DNA from 2 places in the Duganella zoogloeoides genome. Region 2 is predicted to be linked to the other one. Evidence: predicted binding sites of a transcription regulator. Region 2 holds the regulator's gene; the other holds the start of a gene.
What was found. The regulator sigma-54, encoded in region 2, starts transcription at its own class of promoters, with help from an activator protein. The targets are predictions, from matches to a motif close to TGGCANGNAANCTGCTTT.

Region 1: the regulator sigma-54 is predicted to act here: its motif matches at 1,760-1,777, upstream of pedF (cytochrome c-550 PedF).

The regions. Positions count from the first base shown of each region.
Region 1 is NZ_CP140152.1:415,770-420,163, reverse strand. It holds gene SR858_RS01920 (DUF779 domain-containing protein) at 1-37, opposite strand, end outside; gene adh (aldehyde dehydrogenase) at 41-1,561, opposite strand; gene pedF (cytochrome c-550 PedF) at 1,886-2,320, shown strand; gene SR858_RS01905 (high-potential iron-sulfur protein) at 2,375-2,695, opposite strand; gene SR858_RS01900 (methanol/ethanol family PQQ-dependent dehydrogenase) at 3,012-4,394, shown strand, end outside.
Region 2 is NZ_CP140152.1:5,435,730-5,440,123, forward strand. It holds gene SR858_RS23880 (alginate lyase family protein) at 1-671, opposite strand, end outside; gene hpf (ribosome hibernation-promoting factor, HPF/YfiA family) at 732-1,091, opposite strand; gene SR858_RS23890 (RNA polymerase factor sigma-54) at 1,167-2,651, opposite strand; gene lptB (LPS export ABC transporter ATP-binding protein) at 2,655-3,407, opposite strand; gene lptA (lipopolysaccharide transport periplasmic protein LptA) at 3,409-4,011, opposite strand; gene lptC (LPS export ABC transporter periplasmic protein LptC) at 4,021-4,394, opposite strand, start outside.

The DNA of each region.
Region 1 (4,394 bases), 1.3 Mb from region 2:
CGGCCGCGGTGGCCTTTACCCTTTCGGTGGCATTCATTTTTTAAAAAAATCCGAGCGCGTTGGGGCTGTACGACACCAGCAAATTTTTGGTTTGCTGGTAATGGTCAAGCATCATCTTGTGGTTTTCGCGGCCGATGCCCGACTGCTTGTAGCCGCCGAACGCGGCATGGGCCGGATACAGGTGGTAGCAATTGGTCCACACCCGGCCAGCCTGGATGGCGCGGCCCACGCGGAATGCGCGCGAACCATCGCGGGTCCAAAGGCCGGCGCCAAGACCGTACAGGGTATCGTTGGCGATGCGCAGCGCGTCTTCCTCGTCCTTGAACGTGGTGACCGACACCACCGGTCCGAAAATCTCTTCCTGGAAGATGCGCATGCTGTTGTCGCCCTTGAACACGGTGGGCCGAACGTAATAGCCGCTTTCCAGGTCGCCGCCCTGCACATTGCGCTCGCCGCCGGCCAGCACTTGCGCGCCTTCCTGCTTGCCGATGTCGATGTACGACAGGATTTTTTCCAGCTGCTCCTGCGAGGCCTGAGCGCCGAGCATGGTGCCGGCGTCGAGCGGGTTGCCCTGCTTGATGGCGGCCACGCGGGCCAGTGCACGCTCGATGAATTTTTCGTAAATCGATTCCTGGATCAACACGCGCGACGGGCATGTGCACACCTCGCCCTGGTTCAGCGCGAACATGGCAAAGCCTTCCAGGCACTTGTCGAAGAATGCGTCGTCGGCATCCATCACGTCGGCAAAGAAGATGTTGGGCGATTTGCCGCCCAGTTCCAGCGTGACGGGAATCAGGTTTTGCGCCGCGTATTGCATGATCAGGCGGCCGGTGCCGGTTTCGCCGGTAAACGCGATCTTGGCGATGCGCTTGTTCGATGCCAGCGGCTTGCCCGCTTCCAGCCCGAACCCATTGACGATGTTGAGCACGCCGGGCGGCAGCAGGTCGCCGATCAGTTCGATCAACACCATGATCGACGCCGGGGTTTGCTCGGCGGGTTTGAGTACCACGCAATTGCCGGCAGCGAGCGCCGGCGCCAGCTTCCACACGGCCATCAGGATCGGGAAATTCCACGGGATGATCTGGCCGACCACGCCCAGCGGTTCATGGAAATGGTACGCATAGGTTTCCGAGTCGATTTGCGCAACCGAGCCTTCCTGGGCGCGGATGCAACCGGCGAAGTAGCGGAAGTGGTCGATGGCCAGCGGAATGTCGGCCGCCGTGGTTTCGCGGATCGGCTTGCCGTTGTCGATGGTCTCGGCAGTGGCGATCAGCGCCAGGTTCGCTTCCATGCGGTCGGCGATTTTATTGAGGATATTGGCGCGCTCGGTTTGCGAGGTTTTTCCCCAGGCAACCTTGGCGGCATGGGCGGCGTCCAGCGCCAGTTCCACGTCTTCGGCGGTGGAGCGCGCCACTTCGCAAAACACCTGGCCGGTGATGGGCGTGATATTGCCGAAGTACTCACCCTTGACCGGCGCCACGAACTTGCCGCCGATGTAGTTGTCGTAGCGTTGTTTGAAAGGATTGGCTACGCCCAGTTTGCTGATGTCTGCCAGATTCATGTCGTCCTCTTTCTCGTTGGATTACATCTATAAATGCGGAATCTCCCGCCCTGCTTTCATTTCGCAAATGCCGTGCCAGCCGCTACAGCCGCTGCCAGCGCCGCCGCTGCGTCAAATGGGATCAGCTGATGGCGGGTGGTATTGCACAACTGTTCCATTCCTGAACACTGCGGTGTGAACGCAGCGGTCAGCCGTCGATGGCATACCGATTGCTATCGCTGTCTGCCACGCACTATGCGATCAACCGAATCGATCAACAACATGGAGACTACGATGACAACTACCCACACCCGTATCTGGCGCATCCTCGGCGGCCTGGGCGGCATGGCAACTTGCATGCTGGCCGCAGCCGTGTACGCGCACGGCAATATGACGCCGCAAGCAGTCGATACATCCACCCTGCCACAACTGGGCGCCGAGTGGCGCACGGAAAACCCGTATCGGAACAACGCCGAGGCGATCCGCATCGGCAGTGCTGCTTACACGCAAAACTGTGCGCGTTGCCATGGGCTGGAGGCGGTGTCGGGCGGCATGGCGCCGGACTTGCGCAAGCTCGACAACGACTGCGCGGTGCTGGCCGATGCCAGGAAAAAGGATGCCTGTGCGCAGGAGATCGACCAGTACGTGCTGGAGACGGTGCGCCATGGCCGTTCGCGCAATGGCGCGGTGTACATGCCGCCGTTCGAGGGCGTGTTCACGCAAGAGGCTATCTGGGCGGTGAAGGCTTATCTGGAGTCGCAGCGCGAACAAAAACTGTAATTGTCGTGATTGCAGAAGCAAGGGCGCTGCCGCGGCAGCGCCTTTTTTTATTGGCTACGCCGGCGCCTTGGCCCACGCCACGCACCAGCCGGGCGCCGCGATCTGCTTGCGGCCGAACATCGCGCAGCCGGCCCACGGGTCGCCCTTTTTGCCCTGGAAGAAGGAACAGTTGTCGCAGCGCTGGGCCGGCACGTGTTGCGGATATTTTTTGCCATCGACCTTGGTCGTGTCATGGCGGTAGCCGAGCGCCTTGGCCTGGTCGCTGTCCTCGTCCACCTTCGGCGCCGAGGTTTGTGCGCCGGCCAGCGCGGTGGCGCCCATGCCGCCGACGGCAAGCAGTTGGCAAATGAAATGGCGGCGTGGCGGTGATTGCATGGTGGTCTCCTTGTGATTGGTATGAAGGCGCACGGCGGCCTCCTGGAGCCCTGTTCAGCAACCGCTGTGCCAGCGGCACTTCTCCTGTTGCCAGCGGCACCGCCCTCCATGGCGAGCGGCGCTATCGCTGTACCGTTGTTCAAAAATGTCACAGCCCCGTGCGGCGGCTGTGGCAGGACAGCGCAGCGCGGCCCGGTGCGATGACCGCCGCGCCCCGCCAGCCACGCTGGCACGCATGTTGCTGAAATGACCGCAGCAACCCGTCGCACTGCTTCATCAAAAACTTCTCAGTACAAAACTTATAACGGAGACCAGCATGCAGCCAGTATTTCCACGTCCAATCGCCGCCGCCATCCTTGTCCTGATTGCCGGAGCTTCCCACGCCGCCGATACCAAGGTCACCTGGGACGATATCGCCAATGCCGACCAGGGCACCAAGCAAGTGCTCAGCTATGGCCTGGGCCTGAAGGCGCAGCGCCACAGCCTGGCCAAGCGCATCAACACCAAGAACGTCGACCAGATCGTGCCGGCCTGGACGTTTTCGTTCGGCGGTGAAAAGCAGCGCGGCCAGGAAGCGCAGGCGCTGGTACACGACGGCATCATCTACGTGACGGCGTCGTACTCGCGCATCTATGCGCTCGATGCCAAGACCGGCCGCCAGCTGTGGGCGTACGAACACCGGCTGCCCGACGATATCCGCCCCTGCTGCGACGTGGTCAATCGCGGCCCCGCGATCTACGGTGACAAGGTGTACTTCGGCACGCTCGACGCCCGCATCGTCGCGCTCAACAAGAACACCGGCAAGGTGATGTGGAACGAAAAATTCGGCGACCAGAAACTGGGCTACACGATGACCGGTGCACCGTTCATCATCCGCGAAAAAGGCGGCCGTGTACTGCTCATCCACGGCAACTCGGGCGATGAATTCGGCGCCCAGGGCTGGCTGTTCGCGCGCGACCCGGATACCGGCGCCGAGGTATGGGCCCGTCCGCTGGTGGAAGGTCACGTGGGCCGCACCGACGGCAAACCGAGCACGCCCACCGGCGACGCCAACGCTCCCAGCTGGCCGCGCGACAAGGACGGCAAGCTGCGCGAAGCGTGGGAGCACGGCGGCGGCGCACCATGGCAAACGGCGTCGTTCGATCCCGACACCAACACCATCATCATTGGCGCCGGCAACCCGGCGCCATGGAACACCTGGGAGCGCACCAAGGAACGCGACGACCCGCGCAACTGGGACAGCCTGTTTACGTCGGGCCAGGCGTATGTCGATGCCAGCACCGGTGAGCTGAAAGGCTTTTACCAGCACACGCCCAACGATGCCTGGGACTTCTCGGGCAATAACTCGGTGGTGCTGTTCGACTACAAGGACGCCAAGACGGGCAAGCTGATCAAGGCCAGCGCGCACGCCGACCGCAACGGCTTCTTCTACGTCACCGACCGGACCAAGCTGGCCACCGGCGCCGGCTATCCGAACAAACCGACGTCGCTGATCAACGCTTGGCCGTTTGTGGACGGCATCAACTGGGCCAAGAGCATCGACCTGAAAACCGGCCGTCCGGTGGAAAACGGCAAGCGGCCGCCGCTACCGGAAGCGGGCGCCGACAAAGGCAAGGCCGTGTTCGTGTCGCCGCCATTCCTGGGCGGCACCAACTGGATGCCGATGTCGTACTCGCCCGATACCGGCCTGTTCTACATC
Region 2 (4,394 bases):
GCAAACGCGTGGTAGTGCAGCGCCTTGGCGCCGCGCGCCATCTCGGCCGGCAGCGCGCCGTCGGGTGCCACCTGGGCCATGGCGTTGTCGAACACGCCGTGGCCCCAAGTTAATAGACGCTGGTCGTGGGTGACGGCGCCGACGGCAGTCACTGCCAGCCCTTCCCAGTAGTAATGGTTGTTGCGCTTGCCCTTGCGGGTGTCGGCGTGGACCAGCGTGGCGTCGGCCAGCGTGGACAGCCACGCCTCGATCGCTTGCTTTTGCGCGGGCATGGCGGCTGCCTGCACGCGCGCATAGCTGAGCGCCAGTCCGCCCAGGGTCCACTTGCGCACGAAATACGCCTGTTCGCTCGACATCTTGCCCAGCATGGCCTGCTGGCCGGCCCAGCTGTCCAGCCAGTTCAAGGCGCAGGCGGCGTCTTGCGGCTTGCCGTTGGCCTGGTAGCGGCTGGCGTTGCGGGCGACGCCAGACAAGAATTGTTCGACCGGCTCGGTGCTGGCGATGTTTTTGGCGCGCCGCGCCGGGTCGATCACGGAATGGTTGGCGTCGTTGTAGTAGCTGTTGGCGTCGATGTCGATGACGGCGGCCGGCGCCGGCTGGCAGGTGGCGGCGACGGCGGAAGCAGCGGAGGCGGAAAGGAGAACGGTATAAACCAGATAAACAATTTTCATGTAGCTCCAAAAACAAGAAAGGGCGCCTTGTGCGCCCTTAGTTGGTGTGTCGCGCCGTTGTTAAAGGGCGGCGGCAGCTGGTTCGAAGTTATCCGGGAGATGCTTGATCGCATCGTGGCCGTGCTGTTGGACTTTGCCTTTGTACTTCATGACCTGGCGGTCCAGCTTGTCGATCAGGGTGTCGATCGCAGCGTACAGGTCTTGCGACAGGCTTTCCACGTAGACCGTTTTACCGGACAGGCGCAGATTGATTTCAGCCTTTTGGCGCTTGGTTTTCTCTTTAAGGTTATCTACGGTCAGAATGACAGCAATATCAATCACTTGATCAAAGTGCCGTGTCACGCGTTCGAGCTTGCTCTGCACGTATTCACGAATGGCGGCGGTCACTTCGAGATGATGTCCACTGATGGTGAGATTCATACACACTCCTAAAGATAAATGTCGCTGACGGTTCGTGCTTTACCCATTGTTGCCGAGTAAGCAGGAACCAGTGCACTACAAAGACTTGCGGAGACTGACTGGAGGGATTTTGAGGGCTTCGCGATATTTGGCAACAGTGCGTCGCGCAATCACCATGCCCTGTTCTCCCAGCATGTCCGCAATCTTACTGTCGGATAAAGGATTTTTAGGGTCTTCAGCTCCTGTCAGTTGCACGATCAGTGCCCGTATCGCCGTCGAACTGGCTTCACCTCCCGCTTCGGTGGCGACGTGGCTACCAAAAAAATATTTCAGCTCAAACATGCCGTGCGGCGTCAGCATGTATTTCTGAGTTGTTACCCGAGAAATGGTGCTCTCGTGTAAACCCAGTGTATCAGCAATTTCGCGAAGCACAAGGGGGCGCATGGCAACGGCGCCGTGCGAGAAAAAGTTCTTTTGTCGTTCTACTATCGCTTGCGCCACGCGCAGGATGGTGTCGAACCGCTGGCGCATATTCTTGATCAGCCACTTCGCTTCCTGCAGCTGCGCGCCCATGGCGCCCTCGCCTCCCTCGCCCTTCTTCTGCTTGAGCAGGTTGGCGTACATGGCGTTTACGCGCAGGCGCGGCATGACGTCGTTGTTCAGGCTGACCTGCCAGCCGGTGCGCGATTTTTTCACGATCACGTCCGGCACCACGTAGTCCGACACGTCGGACGCGAACGCCGCACCGGGGTGCGGATTGCACTGGCGGATCACGGTCTGTACTTCGCGCAAGTCTTCGTCGTCGCACAGCAGCGCTTTTTTCAGCTTGTTGAAATCGCGCTGGGCAAACCACGTCAGGTGCTTTTCGACGATGGCCACGGCCATCCGTCGCGTCACCAGCGCGATGCCGGGCAAGCGCTTGATTTGCAGCGCCAGGCACTCGGCCGCATTGCGCGCCCCCACGCCGGCCGGGTCGAAACTTTGCAGCAGCGACAATGCCGTTTGCAGCTCGTCGAGTTCGACTTCCAGTTCCTCCGGCAGGCGCGCGTGGATCTCGTCGAGCGCTTCTTCGAGGTAGCCGTTTTCGTCGAGCGCGTCGATGATCAGCTCGACCAGCGCGCGGTCGCGCAGCTCGAGCACGGTCACCCGCATCTGCTCCATCAGGTGTTCGCGCAGGGTGCAGTGGTGCGCTTCGATTTGCGGACGCGCGTCTTCGTCGTCGGGCGCCTTGCTGCGGCCGGCGTCGCTCCAGTCCATGTCCGCTTCGGCGGTGGTACTTTCGGTATCGGCGGCGGGGCCTTCGTAGGCGTCGGCCTCGCCGGCGGGCGCCGCTTCCTGCGGGCCCGATTCGGACGGCGCTTCGCCGGACGGCGCCTGCTGGCTGATGGCGCCGTCGGACAACAGCCGCAGCGAATGGTCGAGCGGGTCGTCTAACCGCTCGAGCAAGGGATTGTCGGTCAGGAGTTGTTCGAGTTCCTGGTGCAGCTCCAGCGTGGAGAGCTGCAGCAAGCGGATCGATTGCTGCAGTTGGGGCGTCAGCGCGAGATGCTGCGAGGTCCGCAGTTGCAACGACTGTTTCATGGATTACATTCGGAAGTGTTCACCCAGGTAGACGCGGCGGACCGACTCGTCGGCGATGATGTCGTCCGGACGGCCCGAAGCCAGCACCGAGCCCTGGTTGATGATATATGCGCGGTCGCAGATGCCCAGCGTCTCGCGCACATTGTGATCGGTAATGAGGACGCCGATTTGCCGCTCCTTGAGAAAGCGCACGATGCGCTGGATCTCGATCACGGCAATCGGGTCGACCCCGGCGAATGGTTCGTCGAGCAGCACGAAGCGCGGGTTGGTGGCCAGCGCACGGGCGATCTCCACCCGGCGGCGTTCGCCGCCGGAGAGCGAGAGCGCGGGGTTCTCGCGCAGCTTCTCGATTTGCAAATCGGCCAGCAGGGTATTGAGCCGTTCAGTAATGTCAGCCTTGGATAAAGGCTTGCCGTCCACTTTCTGGATTTCGAGGACAGCGCGAATATTTTCTTCCACCGTCAGTTTGCGGAACACCGACGCTTCCTGCGGCAGGTACGACAGGCCGAGCGAGGCGCGGCGGTGGATCGGCAGCGACGAGACGTCGACGCCGCCGATATCGATGGTGCCGGCGTCCGACGGTACCAGGCCGACGATCATGTAGAACGACGTGGTCTTGCCGGCGCCGTTGGGGCCGAGCAAACCCACCACTTCGCCGCAATCGACTTGCAGGGACACGTCGTGAACGACCTGGCGCTTGCCATAGCTTTTCTGCAGGCCGCGAACGATCAGGGTGCTACCGCAACTTGGTTCCATGTCATTTCCCCGCAGGCTGGGTGGCCGGCACCGGCTGCGCCGGCGCGATCGGCGGGCGCTTGGACGATGGCTGGATCACCATGGTGCCGCGGCCGGCGCCCGGTTTGCTCTCGCCGCTGCTGCTGTTCTTCACCGCGAACACTTCGCGGCGGCTGTCGTAGGATATGAACTCGCCATCGACCTGGCTGGTGACCTTGCCCGACTCGAGCTGCTTGATGCGGCCCTTGGAGATCAGCTTGACCAGCTCGGTCTTGTCGTCGTATTCGATGCGGTCGGCCTGGCCTTCCACCCACTTGTCGGTCTCGCCGTCGAGTTTCTGGCGGAACGTGGCCTGCACGCCGGGCGTGCCGGTGAGCACCACGAACTGGTAGCCCTCGGGGTCTTGCGTGACCACCGCCTTCGGCGAGGTCATGCGGATGGTGCCGCGCGTGAGGATGACATTGCCGGTGAAGGTCTTGATCTGCTTGACGTCATCGGAGTCGGCCTGGTCGAACGACACTTCGATCGGCTTGTTGGAGTCGGCTTTTTCGGCGCGCGCCGGAATGGTCAGTGCCGCCAGCAGCAGTGCTGCCGACCAGAAGGTGTGCTTGGTGATTGCTCTCATAATCTTCCTTTAGCGTGCCGCATGCGGCGGCACGGTGATCTTGCCGCGTCCGCCCAATTGGGTTTGCAGCGTTGCGTTGTTGGCGGTCATGCCGACACCCGTGGCCACCGTCTTGCCCAGGTGCAGTTCGACCGGTGCGACGGTTTCCATCCGTTGCTCGTCCGGGAACACGGTGAGCGTGGACGTGGTCAGGCTCATGGCCTGGCTTTTGCCACTGGCCGGGCGTACCACGCTGACGTTGCCGTCGAGCTTGACGCGCGAGTTGTCCTGATCGACGCGGGCGGTGTCGCCGCGCACCGTCATTGGCGGATGCTCGGCCGACAAGGTGTTGATATAGGGCTTGATGATGTCGGACGCTTCTTCGGCCGGCAGGTGGGTGAGCT